Regions from separate parts of the Thalassotalea sp. PLHSN55 genome, predicted to be linked through region 1. Evidence: riboswitches for the same ligand, from Rfam matches in the RefSeq annotation. Region 1 holds a riboswitch; the other holds the start of a gene.
The links. A riboswitch is a leader RNA that binds a small molecule or an ion and turns the genes downstream of it on or off. The one in region 1 is predicted to bind thiamine pyrophosphate.
Positions count from the first base shown of each region.

Region 2: another riboswitch for thiamine pyrophosphate. It lies ahead of ACRRSQ_RS15440 (TonB-dependent receptor); the one in region 1 lies ahead of thiC (phosphomethylpyrimidine synthase ThiC).

Region 1 is NZ_JBPDIH010000003.1:500,743-512,712, reverse strand. Features, by position in the region: gene ACRRSQ_RS07960 (MlaD family protein) at 1-2,838, shown strand, start outside; gene thiE (thiamine phosphate synthase) at 2,882-4,459, opposite strand; gene ACRRSQ_RS07950 (thiazole synthase) at 4,469-5,272, opposite strand; gene thiS (sulfur carrier protein ThiS) at 5,330-5,545, opposite strand; gene thiO (glycine oxidase ThiO) at 5,526-6,722, opposite strand; gene thiC (phosphomethylpyrimidine synthase ThiC) at 6,735-8,711, opposite strand; TPP riboswitch at 8,831-8,930, opposite strand; gene ACRRSQ_RS07930 (DUF3604 domain-containing protein) at 9,498-11,435, shown strand; gene ACRRSQ_RS07925 (peptidyl-prolyl cis-trans isomerase) at 11,515-11,970, shown strand, end outside.
Region 2 is NZ_JBPDIH010000008.1:2,883-14,852, reverse strand. Features, by position in the region: gene ACRRSQ_RS15465 (LysE family translocator) at 1-210, shown strand, start outside; gene ACRRSQ_RS15460 (hypothetical protein) at 226-771, shown strand; gene ACRRSQ_RS15455 (DUF4440 domain-containing protein) at 870-1,253, shown strand; gene ACRRSQ_RS15450 (EAL domain-containing protein) at 1,213-3,804, opposite strand; gene hinT (purine nucleoside phosphoramidase) at 4,042-4,392, shown strand; TPP riboswitch at 4,469-4,568, shown strand; gene ACRRSQ_RS15440 (TonB-dependent receptor) at 4,639-6,786, shown strand; gene ACRRSQ_RS15435 (hypothetical protein) at 6,861-7,133, shown strand; gene pnuC (nicotinamide riboside transporter PnuC) at 7,127-7,756, shown strand; gene ACRRSQ_RS15425 (phosphotransferase) at 7,784-8,803, shown strand; gene ACRRSQ_RS15420 (sensor histidine kinase) at 8,932-10,002, shown strand; gene ACRRSQ_RS15415 (LytR/AlgR family response regulator transcription factor) at 10,003-10,827, shown strand; gene ACRRSQ_RS15410 (YajD family HNH nuclease) at 10,862-11,206, shown strand; gene ACRRSQ_RS15405 (universal stress protein) at 11,541-11,970, shown strand, end outside.

The sequences.
Region 1 (11,970 bases):
GTAAAAGCTGAAATTGAAATGATCCCCAGTACAGTGAATATGCTGACCGACAAAACCATGTTTTGGTACGTTACTGCGGATATTTCCTTTCAAGGCGTTAAAGGCTTAGATACGTTATTATCCGGTAGTTATATTAATATTCGCCCATATATCGGCGAAGATGCCGACTCACAGCGAGAATTTATTGCCTTAATAGAAGAGCCTGATATTGATAAGTCTTTAGCGGGTTTGCATATTGTTTTGCAAACGCAAGCACTTGGCTCATTAGGTAAAAACTCACCAGTAAGCTTTAAGCAAATTCCAGTAGGTCATGTCGAAGGCTTTAAATATAACGACAAACAAAACCTAGTTGATGTGAGTGTCTTTATTAAGCCCGAATATGCGGATTTAGTGAAAGAAAACTCGCGTTTTTGGAATGCTAGCGGCATTGAAGTTAATGCGTCGTTAAGCTCAGGAATCAAGATTAATACCGATTCACTTGCCTCAATTATTGTTGGCGGCATCGCCTTTGATAATTCCAGTTATGATGTTGCCTTACCACCGGCCAGAACTGGGCAAATATTTGAGTTATTCTCTGATTTTCAAAGTGCTGAAATGGGCCATGCAATTGAGTTGGTACTCGAATGGCATTCAGGCATCGATGTTGGCACAAAAATAATGTATCAAGGGCTTACCATTGGTAAAGTTGAGTCGTTTATAGATATCGACCCTAAAAAGCGAAAAATAGTCGCGAAAGTCGTGATGAACCCAAGAGTCGTACCTTATCTAACCGAAGGCACTGAGTTTTATGTAGTCTCGGCTAAGCTTGGTCTTGCGGGTATTACCAATATGCAGTCTTTGTTACTTGGTAATCATATTGGCGTGCGTTTTAGTTTATCGGGCAATGAAAAATCACGCTTTAATGTTTTTAAACAAAAACCTGCTTATAAATATTCAGAGTCGGGATTACATTTAGTGCTAACCACAACTGAACTGAACTCACTTACGGTTGGCAGTGGTATTTATTATCAACAACAACAAGTGGGTAATATTCAAGCCATTGAAAACTTAGGGCCCGATCAGTTTTTACTGCATATTTTTATTGAACCCCAATATCAGAGTTATGTTGCTAAAGACAGCCGATTTTGGAATGTCAGTGGCGTGAAAATATCAGGTGGTTTACAGAGCTTTGAAGTGCAAGCGCAAAGCTTAATGTCGATTGTTCAAGGCGGTATTGCCTTCGATAAAGGTCTCGCGGATAAAAATGCTGTAGACGACAAAACCACGCAAGAAAGCAATAAACAGCTTGCTGAAAATGGCGACAGATTTACCTTATTTTCTGATGCAGAACGTGCCAAACAACGGGTGAATTTTGAGCTAGCAATTAAAAACGTCAAAGGCATTTCTGAAAACACACGAATAATGCTGCAAGGGCAAGTAATCGGCGCTATTCAAAAGCTAACCCCTTATAAAGACGGCTATCGAATGATTGCGGGGATCTTGCCTGAATATGAAGACATTTTACGTGAAAAAACACAATTTTGGCTAGTGTCGCCAAAAATGTCGTTGGCCGGATTAACCGACACAGAAGCATTATTTGGTGGCTCTTATATCGCCATCAACACCGGAGAAGGTAATAAACAAAAACAGTTTGATGTGTCACTGGTACCGCCAATTAAACATCACAGCGCAGAAGGCCTGCAATTAACGTTAAATGCCAGTAGTGGTAGTGTGGTTAGTTCCGGCAGTTTAATTAGTTATCGTGGTATTGCTGTTGGTGAAGTGGATAATGTTTCACTCGATGAAAACGAAGATGACGTTAACATTAATATCACCATAGACGAGCAGTACCGACACTTGGTAAATGGCTTAACGCGTTTTTATAATGCCAGCGGTGTCACGGTGTCTGGCGGCTTAACCAATTTTGTTGTTAAAACTGAGTCAGCAGACGCAATATTAAAAGGCGGAATCAGCTTTTATAATCCACCAGAAAATAGCGAAGATCTTGTCGTTCAAGAAGGTGATAAATACTCATTATACAATAGCTTAGGGTATGCCAAACAAGCTGGTTTAGCGATCACCTTGTTTTTCAACGAAGCTAAAGGCTTAAAAAACTTCATGAAAGTTAAATATCAAAACCAAGATATTGGCAGCATTACTAAGTTAAGCCTTGCCCCTGAAACACAAGGCATTATTGCCGTTGCTTATTTGAATGATTTTGGCCGTAAGTTTGCTGTACAAGGTACTCAATTCTGGTTAGAGCAAACTGAAATAGGTTTAGTGGGTAATAAAAATATCGGCTCTGTTATCGAGGGTGGTTTTATTAATATTCGCCCTGGAAATGGTGAGCTGCTAACGCACTTTGTCGCAGAGAATATTGCGCCAGTTACCGAACAGCTAAACTATGGCTTAAATATTAAAGTTACCGCTGCGCGACTTGGCTCGGTACGCGTTGGTAACCCAGTGCTGTACCGTCAAGTACCTGTGGGTGAAGTTATTGGCATTGATTTATCTGCGAGTGCTGACTCGGTTGATATCTTCCTGAATATTTTTGACAAATACGCACCACTGGTTAAACGTAATAGTCAATTTTGGAATACTAGTGGCTTTACCCTTGAAGGCGGTATTTTTTCTGGCGTGAGCGTTGATGTTGAATCGGTAGAATCAGTACTTGCTGGCGGTATTGCTTTTGCCACACCTGAAGACACGCAAGAGCAAGCTGAACAAGTGTCGGCTGACAAAATAGAACAAGCTAAAATAGAACAAGCGCAAGTAGAACAAGGACACCAGTTTATTTTGCATGACAATCCAAAACCTGAATGGTTAGCGTGGCGAGCGAAAATAAGTCTAAATCAGTAAATATTACGAATGAAAAAAGGTGCATTAGTGCACCTTTTTAGTTTTAGTTTATTGCGCGAGTGAGTAGCGCTTTAAACTTATTCACCGAGGCTCGATAATCTTCCGCCTCAGTAATCGCGGTAACCACGGCTATGCTGTCAACACCTGTTTGCCACACTTGTTCTGCCCGTTGATGATTAATGCCGCCAATGGCGACGACGGGAATGTCGGTGGTGAGTGTTAATATTTGGCTTAAATTATCTATGCCTTGAATTTGGCCAGTCATGTCTTTGGTTTTGGTGGGGAATATTGCGCCAACGGCAAGGTAGGAAGGTTTTAATTGCTGGGCTAATAAAAATTCATAGCAGCCGTGGGTACTAATACCTAAACGCAAACCTGATTGTTCAATGGCGGCTAAGTCAGCATCTTGCAAATCTTCTTGGCCAATATGCACGCCATAAGCGCCGTGTTTTATCGCCAGTTGCCAGTAGTCGTTAATGAACAGTCTAGTGTTTGAGTTTTTGTATAAAGCGATAGCTTTTTTAATGGTTTCTTCAAGCGCAGCGCCAGCTAAATTTTTAACTCTTAATTGAATAATATTAAGCTGACACGGCAGCAGTTTTTCTAACCATGCAAGTGAGTCGACCACTGGATATAAACCTAAACTTTGCTTGCCATTTCGCGGTTGTTCAAGACTTTTAAATGCAGCTAAGTGTTGATATTGCAGATTTAGCGCGCTTTGTACTTGCGGGAAAAAATCACGGTTTTGGTTTAGTGACGATGGGGTTGATTGTCGCGAAACTTGTTCAAAAGCGCCGTAATAATCACACTTGCCTTCATTGGCTTTTAAGCCTTGGTTGATAAAGGTTTTGGCTAACGTAAAGGCGTCGCGTAATAGGTAACCTTGCGCTAAATAACAGCTAATGGCGCTAGCAAAACTACAGCCGCCGCCATGGCTAAAATGGCTATTAATGCGCGGAGAATTTAGCTGATAGCTAATCGTTTCACCATTAACGACATTACTGGTTTCGGTGCTTTTTAGCTTATGCAGGCAATAGTCATTTGCAAAGGTTTTATTGTCGCTGTGCCCAGCTTTAATGATGACCGAATTGATACCAAATGCTGCGATATTTTCCGCTAAAGCTTGTGGATTGTCGCTTTCACTTTCAGTTTCATTATTACAATCGCCGCTACTTAGCGCTTGCGCTTCAATAAGGTTTGGCGTGATAACATCAACTAACGCAAGTAAAGGCTTAAAATCTTGAGTGCTTAACGATGAAAACTTGCCGCCAACACTGGCAGAGCCGACCGGATCAAATACTACCTGTAATGCGCTGTTTTGCTGTTTCAACTCAGCTAATAACTGACAAAGCCAAGTAATTTGCGCTTTGCTTGCCACTAAACCAATTTTCACCACCGCTGGGAGTTTATCAGCAAGCAAGGTTTGCGCTTGTTGATCTAAAATATCAATACTGACTGGGTTTACCGCCACTAATTTTTGTGAATTTTGCGCGGTATTGGCGGTGATCAAATAACACAGTTCACAGCCAAGTGCTTGTGCGGTTTTTATATCGGCGGCAATGCCGGCACCACCTGAGCAATCGCTGCCTGAAATACTCCAAACAATCGCTTTATCGGTCATCAAAATTTCCTATTTAACACTCGGTTGGTGCCAAAACGGCGTATCTAAAGTCGGCGTGCTCGCTTGTGCGGTTTGGCGCTCGCTCATAATGCCGGCAACATAGGCTTGTTCGCCGGCGTTAATGGCACCTGAAAACGCTTGCGCCATGGCAACAGGGTTATCGGCAAGGGCAACCGCGCTATTTAATAATATGCCGTCATAACCCATTTCCATCGCTAAGCAGGCATCAGACGGTTTACCAATGCCAGCGTCTAAAATTAATGTTGCTTCGGGCAAACGCATGCGAATGGTTTCTAAGTTATATGGGTTCATTAACCCTTTGCCAGTGCCAATAGGTGATGCCCAAGGCATGATCACTTCACAGCCTAAATCCCATAAACGCTGACAAATCACTAAATCATCGGTGCAATAGGGTAATACTTTAAAGCCTGCTTTGATCAGCATTTCAGTCGCTTTCAATAATTCAATCGGATCCGGTTGCAAGTTATAATCGTCGCCGATGGTTTCCAGTTTTATCCAGTCGGTTTGAAAAATTTCACGGCTCATTTGCGCTAAGGTGAAAACTTCTTGAGCGGTGCGACAGCCGGCGGTATTGGGTAATAAATAGCCATCAACACTGCTGACAATTTCTTGAATGTATTGCCAAATTTGCGCACCTGACTTTTCACTTGGGTTTTGGCGTTTCAGCGATAGTGTCACCACTTGTGAGCCACTGGCTAAAATGGCGCGTTTCATCACCTCTGGCGACGCATAAAGGGCGCTGCCGATCAGTAAGCGACTGTTAAGCTGTTGTCCGTATATGGTTAATGACATAACGTTCTTCTTAATAATTGAATGTGGTCTTTATGCGTATTTTTCAGTAAGTACGGCTTAGCCGCCCTGAATAGGCAGCATAATGTCTATGCTATCGCCGTTTTTTATTGGCGTGTGCGCATAGTCAGTTTTGCCAATAAATTCACCATTGAGGGCAATTGCAAAGGTACTTTGTGTTTGTCCTTGAAAATACATGCTTAAGGCTTGATCTAAAAAGCCTGCTTGTCTTTTGTCAAAGCTAAATAGCTCGCCGTTAATGTGAATATTGTTCATGAGCGGTTATCGCCTGTAAGTGTGAATATTGAAAATTTTGCTCGCTAAGGTATTGGCTAATTTGGCAAGGCTGGGCTAAAAAATCGCGGCTGTTATGCGTAGCTAAACTTAGCGTTAGTTGCTCAATTTGTTTAAGCAATACTGGCGCAATCAAAAAACCATGACGGTATAAGCCGTTGATTTGAATGACATGCTTGCCTAAGGTGATTTTGGGCTGATTATCGTCAAACGCTGGTCGACATTGACTAACATGCTGGCGAATATTAGCCTCAGCAAACCCCGGATGCACGCTATAGGCGGCGCTAAGTAATTCCATAGCTGAACGCACTGTCATTGGGCTGTTATCATCGCTTTCAATTTGCGTGGCGCCCACCACATAAAAACCTTTATCTTTTGGCGCGATATAAAGCTGATACCTTGGGTGCATTAACCGAACCGGTCGTGATAATTTCACCTCAGGCGCAAATAATTGAAAGAGCTCACCACGCACGCCGCGTAAATTTTTCAGCTGATTTACACTATCTTTTTGCTTACTCGACTTTGCCCCCAAACCGCGACAATCTATCACTAAATCAAAGGCAGATTGTGCTTTGTTGCCATTAAGTTGATAGTGAAGTGTTGCGCCATTTTTCTTTGGCATTATCGCAGAGACTTCACAATCACATAGCCAATTGATGCCTTCGCTGATTAACTGTTTTTTCAAGGCAATTAATAAGCGGCGGTTACCAATTTGACCTTCATCAGGCAGGAATAAACCTTGATGAAAACTGCGCCCTAACTCAGGTTCAAGTTGCTGTAATTGTTCACGGTTTACTTGCTGGCTGTTTGCCTCTGGGTAGTGATTTTGCAAATAACGCAAAATGCGTAAGTAGTCGCCTTTATCTTGCTCGTGGCTGACCATTAACGCGCCTTTTTGTTGAAAAAACACGTATTCGTCTAAAGTTTTTAATAACTCAGGCCAAAGCTTGAGGGATTCAAAGCCCATATCCACAATGTTTTTTTCACTTGATATAGCTTCACCGAGCGGCGTTAATAAACCGGCGGCAGCATAAGCGGCGCTGTTATGCGCGGCTTGGCTGTCTTTATCAAATAGCGTGACCTTAAAGCCATGACGATGCAAGGTTAGGGCGGTTAAACGCCCCATTAAACCTGCACCGACAATACCAATAGATTTCATTGTCTATGGCGCTTATTTGCTAAGTTGGTAGATTTCGCTACCGGCGTTTTTAAATTCAGCCGACTTTTCGGCCATGCCTTTTTCGACTTCAGATTGCGCGACGCTAGCATCAAGCACAACCGTTTCATCAAGCAGTTGAATTTCAATTTTGTTGCCGCTTTCTAAATCAGCGGCATAATCGCGCACTTCTTGAGAAATTTTCATAGAACAGAATTTTGGCCCACACATTGAACAAAAATGCGCAACTTTGCCTGATTCTTGCGGCAAGGTTTCATCGTGATAAGCGCGCGCGGTTTCTGGGTCTAAGCCTATGTTGAATTGATCGTACCAACGAAACTCAAAACGCGCCTTACTCATGGCGTTATCGCGAATTTGCGCGCCCGGATGGCCTTTGGCTAAATCACCGGCATGAGCGGCAATTTTATACGTAATTAAGCCTTCTTTTACGTCTTCTTTATTCGGTAAGCCTAAATGCTCTTTAGGTGTTACGTAACACAGCATCGCACAGCCGTACCAACCAATATTAGCCGCGCCAATGCCTGAGGTGATGTGATCGTAACCCGGCGCAATATCCGTGGTTAGTGGCCCAAGCGTATAAAACGGCGCTTCACCACAATGCTCTAATTGCTCTTCCATGTTTTCTTTGATCATATGAAGCGGTACGTGACCTGGGCCTTCAATAATGGTTTGCACGTCGTGCTGCCAAGCGATTTTAGTTAATTCGCCTAACGTACGTAATTCTGAAAATTGTGCTTCGTCGTTAGCATCAGCCACTGAACCTGGGCGCAGACCATCACCTAATGAAAACGAAACATCGTATTGTTTTAAGATTTCACAAATATCTTCAAAGTGGGTATATAAGAAGTTTTCTTTATGATGCGCTAAACACCATTTAGCCATGATCGAACCACCACGCGATACTATGCCAGTCACACGTTTGGCGGTCATCGGCACGTAGCGTAATAATACACCGGCGTGAATGGTAAAATAATCAACCCCTTGCTCGGCTTGTTCAATAAGGGTATCGCGGAAAATTTCCCAAGTTAGGTCTTCAGCGACGCCGTTTACTTTTTCTAGCGCTTGGTAAATCGGTACGGTGCCAATAGGCACTGGCGAGTTACGTAAAATCCACTCACGGGTTTCATGAATGTTACGGCCGGTGGATAAATCCATGACCGTATCAGCGCCCCATTTAGCTGACCAAACCAGCTTTTCAACTTCTTCTTCAATTGATGAAGTTACCGCCGAGTTACCAATATTGGCGTTGACTTTAATTAAAAAGTTACGACCAATGATCATTGGTTCACACTCAGGATGGTTAATGTTTACCGGAATAATGGCGCGGCCGCGGGCAACTTCGTCACGGACAAATTCTGGGGTGATTTGCTCAGGAATACTCGCGCCGAATGATTGGCCTTTATGCTGCTGAAGTAAAATTTCGTCTTTTACTTGTTCACGCTTTAGGTTTTCGCGAATGGCAATGTATTCCATTTCAGGGGTAATAATGCCTTGTTTGGCGTAATGCATTTGCGACACATTTTTACCTTTTTTAGCACGCAGCACTTTCGGTAAATGTTCAAAACGCAGGTGGTCTAAACCTTCATCGGCTAAACGTTGTTGAGTATATTCTGAGGTTTTAGAGTCAAGCGTTTCAACATCTGCGCGGGCATCAATCCAGCTTTCACGCAAACGTGGAATGCCTTTGTGTACGTCTATTTCAACATTTTCGTCAGTGTAAAAACCTGAAGTGTCGTATACACAAAGCGGTTCATTTTTTTCATATACTGGGTTGTCTTTGCTGCCGCTAACAAGCGTATCGGTTAGGGTGATTTCACGCATACCGACTTTAATGTCGTGAATTTTACCTTCAACGTAAACTTTTTTAGAATTGGGGAATGATTGATCAGATACGTTTTTTAGAAATGCTTCCGCGGCTTCACGTTTTTCACGTCTGGTTTGATTAGCACTATTATTTTTGGTTGAACTCATTTTCTCTCACCTTGAACTTATACCCTAAGGTAGTCATTAAAATTCAGGCGGAGCTTATTAGGCAGAATATAACGAGGAATTGCAGGTGAAGTGACGGATGAAATTAAGCTTGTCTCTTCAAAATGAACTCTCTTGTTTCCTTCGCAGATATTAGTCTGAATCAGGTTCTACGGATCCCGCTTTCGCGATCTCAGCCTAGTGGCACTCCGACAAGTTATCGTTTTATCGACAAGATTTTTACAACTCGCCGATAAAGTGAGCTGATTCTAGCGTGAAAGTTTTGTTCAGAGCAATAACTAACGTTAAATTAATTTTATTCAACAAGATAATGGTATTAACCCATTGCATTTATCTCACTTTATTAATGAAAGATGCTGTCAAAGTGAAAATTTAGCCATTTTTATGTTTTAAATTGCTTATTTGTGTGCCTTTTATGTTATTGCACGTTTGTATAATTTTAATTAATTATTGTTCATATGTACAAAAACAGAACGCGGATACAATGCATTGTTACAATTTTGATTTTCATGGTGTTTTTTTCAGTATTGCGCCTGGCTTAAGCCCTGATTTACATATTGATTTACATATTGATTTATATGTATTTTTAAGTTTTCTGATGATAATTAACATCTGCTTGACACCAGTAAGGCTTTGTTACAATTCAAACTTTGTCGTCAGTTAGCTTGAGTTAGTTAACCCCCAAAAAATTGCTATAGTTAAACAGACGAAATTGATTCTATGAATTAGTTTTATGAGAAAAACTCATGCAAACAACAGGAAAATCCCATGTTAAAATATCTAAAACTCTCAGCAACATCAGTAGCTGTGCTTTTAGCTATTGGTTGCACTGATAGCCCTAGCGCGGTATCACAAGCCCCAGAAGCACAAAAGCAGGTTAGCACTGTAGCAGCAACAGCCAAAAAACAAGACGAAAAGCAAACTTCTTACCCTACTGAGGTGTTTTTTGGTGATACTCATAACCATACGGGTAACTCTTTTGATGTTTACTTGTTTGGTACGCCAAGCTCTACACCTGATACGGCCTATCGTTTTGCTAAAGGTGAAAAGGTTAAAAACCCTGCAACCAATACTGACTGGCAACTTAAAACGCCTTTAGATTTCCTAGTAGTTGCTGATCACGCTGAACTTTTAGGTGCGATGCCACGTGTATATGCCGATGAAAAAGTGCTTTCAGAGACCACTTCCGGTAAAGCGTTACGTAAATTAGGCGGTTCACAAAGTGAAGACGAGCTAATTGATGTTTACAGTGCACTTGTTTTAGCTTCGTCAGATATGGAAAATGAAGCGAATTTATCCGCTAAAGATATTTTCTTAGATCTTCATGCGGGCGATAAGCGTAAAGGGGCATGGGAAAACTACATTGATGTAACAGAAAAGCACAATGAACCGGGTAAATTCACGACCTTAATTGGCTGGGAGTGGACTTCAAATACAGGTGGTTCAAATCTTCATCGTGTTGTATTCATGTCAGACGATGGTGAAACAGCAAGAAAATTTCAACCATTTAGTTCATTAGAAAGTGACGATCCTGAAGGTTTATGGAAGTTTTTAGATAAAACCAGTGCCGAATTAGATGCAGACTTTGTTGCTATTCCGCATAACCCTAACTTAAGTTTAGGTAGAATGTTTCCATTACTGCGTAACAACGGTGAACCTATTGATGCGGAATATGCTAGAAAACGCAGTCAATGGGAACCAGTTGTAGAAGTTACTCAAATTAAAGGTGACTCGGAAACTCATCCTGCATTATCACCTAACGATGATTTTGCTGATTTTGAAACTTTCAGCTTTGCCCTAACGCCTGACGGTCGTATTGCTGAACCAAACAAATCAGATTATATGCGCTCAGGTTTAAAACGTGGTTTAGAGTTTAAACAAAAACTTGGTGTCAACCCGTACAAATTTGGCGTTATTGGTAGTACTGATACTCATACTGGTATTACTGCGGTTGAAGAAGATAACTTCGCCGGTAAAGGCCAACATGATAACAAACCAGAAGTACGTGCTAAGCACACTGGTATTGGCTCTTCAAAAGGTTGGGACATGTCATCGGCAGGTTATGCTGCAGTTTGGGCACAAGAAAATACCCGTGAATCTTTAGTTGACGCTTTTAAGCGTAAAGAAGTTTACACAACAACGGGGCCACGTATTAGTTTACGTTTCTTTGGTGGTTTTGACTTTACCGCTGATGATGCTAATTCAGCTGATTTAGCCGCTGTAGGTTATGGAAAAGGTATACCTATGGGTGGTGATTTACCAGCGTCGAATGGTAAAGCGCCAAGCTTCTTAATGTCTGTTATGAAAGATCCTAAAGGTGCTAACTTAGACCGAGTGCAAGTGGTGAAAGGTTGGGTTGATGCCGAAGGTAACTCGCATGAAAAAGTATTTGATGTTGCCGCCTCTGATAACCGTGTAATTACCAAGGGTAAAGTTTCAGGCCCTGTCGGTAGCACAGTTAACTTAGAAACAGGTGAGTACACTAATGATATTGGTGCGGCACAGTTAACGGTTGTTTGGACCGATCCTGACTTTGATGCTACCCAAGAAGCGTTCTACTATGTACGTTCGCTTGAAATTCCTACACCTCGATATTCATTACTTGACGCAATCAAGTTAGGTATCAAGTGGGAAGACACTGAACACCCAGCAACAATTCAAGAGCGTGTTTACAGTTCACCTATTTGGTATGCGCCAAAAACTTAAACAACTCATTTGATCGTATCATCAAATTAAGCCGGTTAATGCTAACCGGCTTTCATTAAGTAAAGAGAAATCAGCAATTATGATTAAGAAGTTATTGGCAGAGCCGTTAGTGCACTTTTTGTTAATCTCTGCACTGTTTTTTGTTGTTTATGAGCAGTTAAATCCGCCTGTAGCAGAACAAAATATTGTCGAAGTTAGTGAAGGGCGAATTATTAAGCTGCATAAAAAATTTAAAAAAGTTTGGCGAAGAGATCCTACTCAGCAGGAGTTTGATGCAATTATTAAAAACTACGTACTTGAAGAGATTTATAACCGACAAGCCATGGCATTAGGTTTACATCAAGGTGACTCTCTAATACGTAGACGTCTACATCAAAAAATGGAATTTATGCTAGAAGATATGACCGCTCTAGTCACACCTAAAGCGGGTGAACTTGAAGCTTTTTATCAAGATCATCAAGACAACTATTTAGATGAGGCTAGTTATAGTTTTAATCAAATTTATATTGATACCAATACTCAAAAAGTCGATTTA
Region 2 (11,970 bases), on a different contig from region 1:
GATACGTTTTATTGGCAAGTTTTATACATTGCCTTTGTCTTTTTTGTTGTGGCTCTACCAAGCTTGTTTTTATGGTTACTCGGCGGCATGAAAATGAAAAAATACTTGTCAAAGCCAAATCATCAAAAAGTATTTAATGTAACCATGGCGTTGTTACTGGTCGGCTCCATTTTACCCGTGATCTCGGCATTAGTTGTTGAATACTTTTAGGCAGCCTAAGAGACTATGGACACGATAATCATTAGCGATATATTCGGCAATAGCACCTCTCTACAAGCGTTTAGCGAAGCGATTGGCGCTGCAAAAATCATTTCGCCATATAAAGACTCAAGCCTTAGTTTTGATGACGAAGCAACCGCCTATCAATATTTTGTTGAACACGTCGGTTTAGATAGATATTTCGACACGCTTAAAAAGCAACTCGAGCCAAACACAGCTTACCGGTTGATTGGTTTTAGCGTTGGCGCATCTGTACTTTGGCGCTATGCTGGCTCAAATAATATCAACAAAAATTCGAAAGCATTTGCCTTTTACGGCAGCCAAATACGGCATTACCTTACCCAACAACCAAAGTTCTCCATAGACGTTATATTGCCCAAACAAGAAGATCATTTTGATATTAGCTACTTGGCAAACAAAATAGCATTATTTAACAAGGTAAGTATTTGCCAAAGTAATTATTACCACGGCTTTATGAATAAGTTATCTAGAAACTATAACGAAGAGGCTTATTTTTCATATCTTAATGTTCTTAAAAAACAGTTGCTTTAAAATATAATTACGACTTTTTGCTTATAGATAGCAAACGCATTAGTCGGTAGATTATGAGCATATGCAAGTAGGCTTGTTTTTTACAAAGGGAGTAGGTGATGGCATTAACAACAGAAATTAATCAGCTAATGTCGACATGGGCACAAGGGTTTAGTGAAGAAACACCAGAGGCTATTTGTCGTTTATATGCTGAAAACGCGTCGTTATGGGGCACGTTTTCTCCGATTCAACGTAATACCACAGCCTTAATAGAACAATACTTCACGTATTTTTTTCAGTTTAGTGAACGTAAAATTGAATTTGATCAGTTTGAGATCCGTTGCTTTGACAATTTTGCCATAAGCAACGGTATATATACATTTAGCTGGTTTGATAAAAACCATAAAGTCATCACTCAAGCACGTTTTAGTTTTGTCTATCAAAAAATAGGGGGTAGCTGGCTTATTGTTGACCATCACTCTTCAATTCTTCCACCTTTTTAGCAGAAATAAACTCACCTTCTTGTTGCTGATTTCGGCCATTAACTTGTTCTTTTAACCAAATTAAATAGCTCATAATCGGCATTGGCGGCGCATAATAATACCCTTGACCAATATCGCAGCCAAAGGCCTGCATTGCTTTTTCATCAGCTTCACTGCTGATCCCTTCAGCTACAACTTCCAAACCAATACCTTTTGCCATTGTTGCCATGGTTTGTACTATGGTTTTACGTTTGCGAGATTGATTGATGTCAGCGACAAATTGCCGATCTATTTTTAATTCATTGAAAGGTAAATCAGTAATATAAGAGAGAGAAGAGCAACCACTGCCAAAATCATCAATGCTTATGGTAATGCCTAGTTCACTAAATTGTTCAATAGCACGTTGTGCTTGTTCATTATCGGTAATGATTGCCGCTTCGGTCAGTTCAAAAATAATTTTATCTGCGCGTATTTCACTTTGTTCAATGCTCTCAATTACTGACTGATAGAATGTTTTTGAACTGATATCTTTAGCTGAAATATTTATTGATAGCATGTGATTAGAATTGCCATTATCAATAATATCTTGATGCTGAGATAAGGCTTTATTAAATGCCCACAAGGTGAGTTCGTTAATTAGTCCGGTATCTTCAGCTACGGCAATAAATATATCTGGTGAAATTTCACCTTCACTATGATGGTGCCAACGTAATAAACACTCGCTACCACAGACTCTTAACGTTTTTAAATCAATTTGGGGCTGGTGATAAACCTCAAATTCGTTATTGTTAATTGCCGCTTGCAAATCGCAGGCAAGTTTTAATAAATACTCGTCTTGCAGTGCGCTTTCAGCTTCAAAAATAGCCCATTTGTTAGGTGAGTTTTCAGCTTGTTTTAGTGCCAGCTGCGCACGATTTAATACTTGGTTACTGGTATTGCCATGTTCAGGGAAATTGGCGATACCAACATGGGCAGAAAGTGGCAATGATAGCTGGTCAATTTTATAGTTATCTAAAATAACAGACTGAATTGATTGTATTAAAACTTGGTGTGACTGCGTTGTTTTTTTGTTATCAATGAGTATCGCGAAGGTGTTTTTTTCAACCAAACAAAGCTTTTCACCATTAGCTGATAACGGCACAATGGCATTATTGTAGGCAAATAAAGATGAAAGGCTGCGATTTAACTCTCGATAAAAATGGCTATTTAAACGGTCATTCATGTACAAGTTAATATGATCAATGTGCTCTGGCTTAATCACTAAAATACTTAAATTAACTTGGTGTTGCTGTGCATGCTCGGCAATGGCATTTGATAACAACACTTTTTTAAGTAAGCCATTGTTAGCGTGATAATAAACATCATGTAATCGCTCTTGTTCATTTCTGCGCATACGCTCTGCTAACGCAAACGCCATAAAACTCACTTCAATTAATACCCCAAGTAAAAAGGCATTTTTGGCAATAAATGAATAGTCAATAAAGTTAAGCAGCAACATAGGCTGAACTGCTGCGCCGATAAGCAAAGGCAACCAAGATATAAAATAAAAACGAGCCCAAGCAAAAGATTTACGTAATTTTAACCCCACTAGAAAAATAGCCAGTAAGTACAGCATAGGTTGCACGCTAAAAAATACTTTCGCCTGCATAATGGGGCTGAGTTGAGTTGAAATTACACTGGTTATAATAAGCGCAATGCTCACGATACCGACAATTCGCGTAATTTTAGGGTGTTGTTGGTTGTACCGTAAAAAATAGAGCGTAAATACCAGCAAAAAAATCGCTAATAAATAGTGAAAAAATATAATTTGGTCGTTAAGGTGTTGCTGAATAGACACAGGAAGTAGGTAATAGCCAAAACCATTAATTCCCGCTAAAACAACAAAGGCTGACAGTTGATAGCCTAAATATATTAAATAAATATTATCTTTAAGGGCAAAATATACCACGACATTGTAGGCTGCGATCATCAACATAATACCAATGAATGCGCCGAACAGTAACTGACTTAATTGTATGCGTTGTTGAAAATTATCTTGATGGTATAACACGATTGGCACATTAGGCGGACCAAGTGTTTTGATTTTCATTAAATAAGTATTGGTGACTTTTGCAGGCAAATTAAAAGATAAGTGAGGAAATATTGTCTGAGTCGTATTGGTATCTAGCGTTATTTTAACCGCTTTATTGTATTCTTGAGCCAATTGGTAGATGGAAAAATCTTCTAACATGGCATTGTCGGCATGTAATACTAATGGCAGCTCGGCGCTAACCTTGTTGGTAAGCTCAACTTTGATCCAATAAGTCATGTCATCAAGCTGGAATGGAATATCTTGAGCATCAACGTAGGAAAACTCATGCGCTAAAACTTCTTGAGTATTGACTGAGTCTCGACTGATAAAATAACTGTATTTAGCCTCGATCGTTGATGACTGTTCAGTTAATGGTAAAAAATCTGCTTGCTGTGAACTATGCCAAATACCGTAAATTAGCCCTAAAATAGTGACGATAATAAAATAGATAAAAATTTGTCGGGAAATTTGACCAAAAAGTTTAAGCTTGTTAACTAGCAAGGTAATGCCTTTTTTATAATGCTGTTAAAACGCTATAGTAGTAGATCTACAAGTGAATATCATCACTAAACGCGTTAACGACTATTGAAAAACCATGATAAAGCCAATATTAACATGCCCACAATAAATTGCGATTTAACACCTTATTTTCAAATTAAAGCAAATAGTTAATTATTTATCGATTTCACGTTACACTAACGATAACAACCTATGGGCACTTATAAAGAGTATTAAAACATGGCTGAAGAAACCATTTTTTCAAAAATCATTCGTCAAGAAATTCCAACTCCATTGTTATACCAAGATGAGCTAGTAACAGCGTTTCGAGATATCGCACCTCGTGCCAGTACGCACATATTGATTATTCCAAATACATTAATTCCTACGGTGAATGATGTTACTGAAGCTGACGAATTAACCTTAGGGCGTATGATCACCGTGGCTAAAAAACTCGCTGCAGAAGAGGGCATTGATGAAAATGGCTACCGACTGATTATGAATTGCAATGATCATGGCGGGCAGGAGGTTTACCATATTCATATGCACTTACTTGGTGGCAAGCCACTAGGGCCAATGTTAGCGGTTTAATACGACTATTAAATAAGTTATAAAAAAACTGTGACACAATACTGCTGTACATCCTGATACAAATTGGTAATATGCGCCCCAAGCCAAGGGGTGCATAAAACATGCTTTTATGCTGAGAGTAACCCTTAGAACCTGACACGGATAATACCGGCGTAGGAATGGTTGTTTCACAGTACATTAAGGCTTTAATGGCTAACTGTTTGATACATTCAAGCGCGGTCCCGTAAAAATAATTATGAGATCAACATGAAAGCCGTAAAAACATCACTTGCTTTAGCCGTTGCTAGCGCCTTTATCACTCCACTTACCTTAGCCAATAACAATCAAGCGATGGAAGTGATCACCGTTCAAAGTGATTATCGCCAACTTAATTTACACGAATCTACGTCTGCATTATCTGTTCTTTCTAGTGAAGACATTGCCTTACGAAGTGCGCAAAACTTAGAAGAAATTGTCGCAACGCTACCAAACATTAATTTTGCCAGTGGCGCACAACGTGCTAGATATTACCAAATACGTGGCATAGGTGAGCGTAGCCAGTTTATTCAACCTATGAACTCATCTGTTGGTTTAATTGTTGATGACATTGATTTTTCTGGAATTGGCAGCATTGCATCAACATACGATATTGGTCAAGTGGAAGTTTACCGCGGGCCACAGGGTACACGTTTTGGCGCTAATGCGTTAGCGGGTATTATGTACATGCAAAGTAATGCACCTACTGATGAATTTGAAAGCTCGATGCGTTTAACTTCTGGCAACTATAATAGTTACGGTGCTGGACTCGTTGTTTCTGGGCCTGCAAACGATAAAGTTAACTATCGTATGGCAGTAGAGCAGTACAAAAGCGACGGCTATATGGAAAATATCCATTTAGATCGTGAAGATACCAACAACCGTGATGAATTAAGTTTGCGTGGCAAACTAGCGATCCAAGCAAGCAAAGATCTAACCATAGACCTAGCGCTAATGCATTTTAATTTCGACAACGGTTACGATGCCTTTTCTTTAGACAATAACCGCACCACTTATTCAGATAACCCTGGCTTTGATAAGCAAAACTCTACCGCAATGAGTGCCAAGTTTACTTACACCGCCAACAAAGCGTTCACTATAGAAGCGGTTACTAGTATGTCATTTTCTGATTTAGACTACGGATATGACGAAGACTGGGCTTTTGGTGAATACGAATGGCGCCCTGACGATTGGGACAACGATATTTATAATCCTGACCCGTGTATTACCCCAACAGGTTGTTTAGCTGAAGCTGACGGCTATTCATCAACCGATCATTACTTTAGAGAGCGTAATAACTTTAGCGGCGAAGTGCGTTTTATTTCAAACCCAGGCGAAGAAATATTTAATAACAGTACTTCGTGGGTTGCCGGCGCTTATGTAAAACATGAAACAGAAGATCTACGTCGTCAATATACCTATCTTGATGCAGACTATCTTTCTGAGTTTGACGCCTCAAGCTATGCATTGTTTGCCCAATTAGAAACATCGATTACGCAAAAACTAAAACTTATTTCAGGCTTGCGCTTTGAACACCGTATTAGCGACTTCACCAACAGTGATGGTGTTGTTGATAAACCAAGCGACGACATGTTGGGCGGTAAAGCTGTGCTGTCTTATCAATTAGATAATAATAACCAAGTATATGCTTCAATTAACCGTGGCTTTAAAGCTGGTGGTGTAAATGCAGACGGTACGTTGCCAGCCGATTTACGCACTTACGATCCTGAATATGTCTGGAATTACGAAGTCGGTTACAAAGCGAATTTTTTAAACAATACCGCATCGGTTCGTACCGCAGTTTTCTATATGGAGCGTGAAGATATTCAAATTAGCAGCTACAACTTAGTTGAACGACCAGACGGTAGTTCAGAATTCACCAGTTACTGGGCTAATGCCGCGCAAGGTTATAACCGAGGTATTGAAGTAGAAGGCAATTGGTTTATTAACGAAGCTGTTGAAGTATATGGCGCACTTGGTTTGCTAGATACCGAGTTTAGTGGCTTTACTTATAAAGACGGTACAGAAGAAACAGGTCGTGACCAAGCACATGCACCAAACTTTCAAATGAACTTAGGTGTAAATTATTATCCAAATGATAATTGGCTAGTCAACGTTTCTGTTGATAGTAAAGACGGTTTTTACTTCTCAGACAGCCATAGTGAAAAGTCGAGCACAGCAACGGTATTTAATGGTTCAGTTACTTACTTCGCACCAAATTGGCATATTAAGGCATGGGTGCGTAATATGTTCGACAAAGAATATGCAACTCGTGGTTTTTACTTTGGTAATGACCCACGCGACGGCTACACTGATAAAGCCTACTACCAGTTTGGGGAGCCAGCAGTATTTGGCGTAACATTTGATTATCAGTTTTAGTTAACTGACGATGATAATATGCTTGGTCATTACACTATGTCCAATACATGATGCCCAAGCATATAGGAAACCTTATGAATATATCGATAGAAATCAGTTTATACCCATTGGCTGAGCAAAAATTTAAAACTGAAATTTGGGCCTTTATTAAACGCCTTCGCAATGTCGACGGTTTAAAAGTGGTTACAAATGGCATGAGCACTCAAGTGTTCGGTGAATACGATTTAGCCACCTCTAAAGTCATGGCCGAAATAAAACACGTACATCAAACCCTCGACGCAGCCGTGTTTGTTTGTAAGTTTATTGGCGGCGACCGCTCTGAAGTTATTCCTGAAGAATTATGCTAAGCGAAAGTGTCCAATATTTTTCCACGTTACCCTTATGGGAACTAGCTGCCGTTATTAGTGCGTTAGCCTATGTGATACTTGCCGCGAAAGAAAATATTTGGTGTTGGCCGGCAGCGATCGTTAGTACAGTTATATATACCGTTATTTTTTACGATGTCTACCTGTGGATGGACAGTTTGTTGCAGGTCTATTATTTGGTCATGGCGCTATATGGCTGGTATTGCTGGAAGAATTTACCGTCACAAGGTAAAGCCGAACAGAAAATTCAAAGTTGGTCGTTAGTTTGGCATGTAAAAGCGATAGCCATACTTACTGTAATATCGCTTGTTGTTGGCTGGTTAATGGCTACATTTACACCAACAGACTTTCCTTACTTTGATTCCGCAACCACAGTGTTTGCCGTATTTGGTACCTATTTAGTTGCCAAAAAAGTCTTGGAAAATTGGCTGTACTGGATCGTCATCGACGCAGTTTCTATTTACCTATATATAGAAAAAAACCTGCAACCAACCGCAGCGCTATTTATTTTATACGTGGTTATTGCGGCTGTCGGTTATATCTACTGGCGTAAAAAATATGTATCGGTTGCGCAGCCGCCATGTACGTTATCGTCGGCCCATTAAGCTAACTTGACTTTGCCAAGCGCTAACATGAACGATATTCGCCAACAACTTGCCAAGCTCGACTTGTTTGTTGGCTATGACTTAACTAAGTACCAAATCTGCATTGAACCGATAGCGCAGGGAACAAGTCACCAGTGTTTTAAAGTCACACTAATCGACAATTTAAATGCATCCAACACGAAGCAATATTTCGCAAAGTATCTCGTCGGTCACTACAGCGCATCGATTGAAATTGAAGCGACAATGCTTGCCGCTAAACATAAGTTTGGCGCTACACTGGTATATACTGACCAAACTTGGCTTATTAGCGAATTTATTGATGGCCAAACACTGGCTCAAGTAACCATGCCTACCGATGAAAAAATGGATATTGCCATGCAGCTAATGGCAAAGCTGCATCAATTATCAGATGCTTCTTTAGCTAAGCTTGAAGCTCTTAATGTTATTGGCATAATTTCATCGTTAATTAGCACTCATAGTGCAAGTTTTATTGAACAATTTAGTTTAGAGAAAATGGCGTTGCTTAATCGTTGGCTTGCCGTGCAAAACAGTCAATTGGCGAGTTTAACTAATAGGTTAAATCTGGTGCTTTGTCATGGTGATGTCAACTTTTCAAATATTATAAAAACTAAAACTAAAACTAACGCGAACAAGCTAGCAAGTCACCAAAGTAGCTCGCCATGTGTCTTGGTCGATTTTGAATGTGCATCAATAGCACCGGTAGAATTTGATATTGCCATGTTTGTCGCCATTAACCATAGCGAGTTAACGTTATTAGATTTGACCGTTGATCAATATGTTCACATGTATTTAGGCTACAAAAACGCCTCTGCCAACAGCATTGATAGTGCACAAAGCTCAATTGGTAAAGTTGATAAAAACTTAGTTAATGCCTTGTTGCCATGTTGTTATTTATTAAACGGGCTTTGGTATCTAGAAAATTCATTGAAGCAAAACCATTGTTCAAATCTACAGGCGTTGGCAAACGAGCAATTAGCTAATTTTGGCGATTTGTCAGGTATTAAGCTCGTCGGTCATTGTGAATAATTAAACAAAACATGTCTCAACCAGATGTAATCAAATGAGACAAACTGTTAAATAGACACGCTAAGTGGTAATGAACTTCACTTATAGCTCTCTATAATAAAAGTTAGAGCACATTACGGTTGAATGCTGTGAATTGGAAAGTATTAGTAGAAGATAGAAATCGATTTTTTTGGGTATTACAAACTGCAGGTTGGTTTGGGTTTGCGCTTGTGCATTATCTGGGATCGTTACTACACGATTTGCGCGATATCTTTGTGGTGATCATCTTTTTAAACTCGTATGCCGCATGGATTTTAACCGTACCATTGCGCTACTTTTATCGAAGAATTTGGGATCAGCCACCGTTAAAAATTGCCATTTTTGTCATTGTCGCATCATATGTAACTGGGGTTTTGTGGCAAGTCGTTAAAAATATTAACTACTGGGAAATATACAAGCACGGCTACAAACCCGACTTTTGGCTGTATTACACCGAATCGAGTGTCTGGTCGTTCTATATTATTTTAAGCTGGAGCGGTTTGTATTTTGGTATTAAATACTATCAAATGCTGCAAAAAGCACAGCAAAATGTATTAAAAGCAAATACCGTTGCCCATCAGGCGCAATTAAAAATGTTGCGTTATCAATTAAATCCGCATTTTTTGTTCAATACCTTAAATGCCATTTCGACGTTAATATTGGTTGAAGAAAATAAAACCGCTAACGGCATGGTCACCAAATTAAGTGAATTTTTACGTTATTCTCTTGATAAAGATCCTATGAAGAAAGTGACAGTGGCGAGTGAAATTCAAGCGCTGTCACTTTATTTAGATATTGAAAAAGTACGTTTTGAAGAGCGCTTAAAAGTAGTGGTTGATATAGAACAAGCGTGTCAGCATGCATTAGTACCGAGTATGGTATTGCAACCGCTCGCCGAAAATTCAATTAAGTACGCCATTGCAGTATGCGAGCAGGGCGGTACTATCAATATTATTGTTAAGCACTTTGGCAACGATCTGCTGATAGAGCTTTCAGATAACGGACCCGGTGCTGAAATTATCAACGGTAATTTGCACCGCGAAAACGGATTGGGGCTAACTAATACCCGAGAGCGACTAAATGCCTTATATCCTGACAATTTTTCACTAGTTGTTTCACATAATACGCCCACAGGTGTTAAAGTTAGCATTAGGTTACCGTATGAAGTGGAAAGTCAATAAATGAGTCAAATGTTCAAAACCATCATTGTTGATGACGAACCATTGGCCCGTAAAGGGTTAGAGATCAGGCTTAAGGAATTTACCGACTTTGAATTAGTTGCTCAATGTAGCAACGGCAGAGAAGCAATAGAGGCAGTTCGTGCATATCAACCCGATGTGATGTTTTTAGATATTCAAATGCCAGGGTTAAATGGTTTTCAAGTAGTGCAAGAGCTAGTTAGCCAAGAATTGCCTTTACCTAATATTGTTTTTGTTACTGCATTTGATCAATACGCCATCCAAGCATTTGATATTCACGCATTAGATTATTTATTAAAACCGGCTGATGAACAGCGTTTGGCACAATGTATTGATAAAATTAGAACACATATCAATCAGCGTCAAAGTGCGACACATACTAAAGAACTTGTGCAAATAGTAAGTGAAGTAACAGGTAATGATACCGACAACATACTTGAAACACTTGCGCAAAATCGTCCTGTTGATTTACATAAGTATTCAGATATTTTAGCGATCAAAGATGCAGGCGAAACCAGTCGTGTACCGGTAAGCGACATATTATGGATCGATGCCGCTGGTGATTACATGTGCGTGCATACTGAAGAAAGTACGCATATTCTCAGAAAAACCATGAAGCAACTTGAAGAAACCTTAGATCCTAATCAGTTTATTCGCAGTCATCGCTCAACCATAGTGAATAAAAGCTACATCAAAAAGTTTTGTAGTCAGCTAAATGGCGAATACTACTTGGTCATGAATAATGGCAAAGAGTTAAAAGTAAGTCGAAGTTATAAAGAAAAAGTTAAACTCGCGGTACATAGCTAATCGCTAGCTTTAATCATCAAGAAGTAGGAATATAATGTCATCTGATAAATTAGGCACCAGTGCCAATTACAAACGTCAAGAGCAGGGCTATCGTGACCAAGCGTTGAAATTATACCCGTGGATCTGCGGTCGTTGTGCGCGAGAATTTGTATTTTCAACCTTAAAAGAATTAACCGTGCATCACATTGATCATGACCATACCAACAACCCAGCCGATGGCAGTAACTGGGAGCTGTTATGTATTTATTGTCACGACAACGAGCATGACAAATACACCCAACACGCCAAATATCAAACTGATGCATTAAGCACTAATAATGATCAAGAATCAGCAACGTACAATCCGTTTGCTGATTTAAAATCTATGCTCAAAAAATAATGGTTTTTAGCATAGTATAAATGTGCATTTGCGTATTAGTACCTCAGTTAAGTTAAACATTAAGCCGACAATTTAGTCGGCTTTTTATTGCGATAAATAGAGACTTGCTCAATTTTTACACCCGATCACAATAATTAACCTGACTATCAAAATAACCAAAATCTTTCTGCTAACTTAAGGATTCTTTTACAACAGAGCCTTGATTTGATCTACGGCAAAGTTCTATTCGAAAGTGGCTATTTTCCATTAGTTTGGTGGTGTAATGTTTAACCAGTAATAAAAATTAACGCAACACTAGCGAGAATAATATATCGCTAATACTGGAGAAATGACCATGAGCAAACCTTTATATATAGTAGCAGTTGATGGCAGTGAATGGAGCAACAGAGCAGCAGCACGTGCCATTAGTTTAGCAGAAGAAACAAATGCCAACATCAAGCTGATCACCGTAATGGATTGGTCATTTATTCATCCAATAGCAATGGAAGGTTCAAGACCACCAACGATTGATAAAGATGCTGAAGAACAAGCCACCATAGAACGTATATTGGTGCCGTTAGCTGAACAGTACAAAGAACGCGATATCAACATTACTTACGAATTATTATGGGGCGATCCAGTAATTGCTATTTTGGATCACTTAAAACTGATGCACGCTAATATGATTTTTGTTGGCCGCCAAGGTCGGTCACGTATTGTTGACTTGCTTGTTGGTAGTGTTGCTAACAAACTCGCGCACCGTGTAGGTATTCCAATTGTATTGG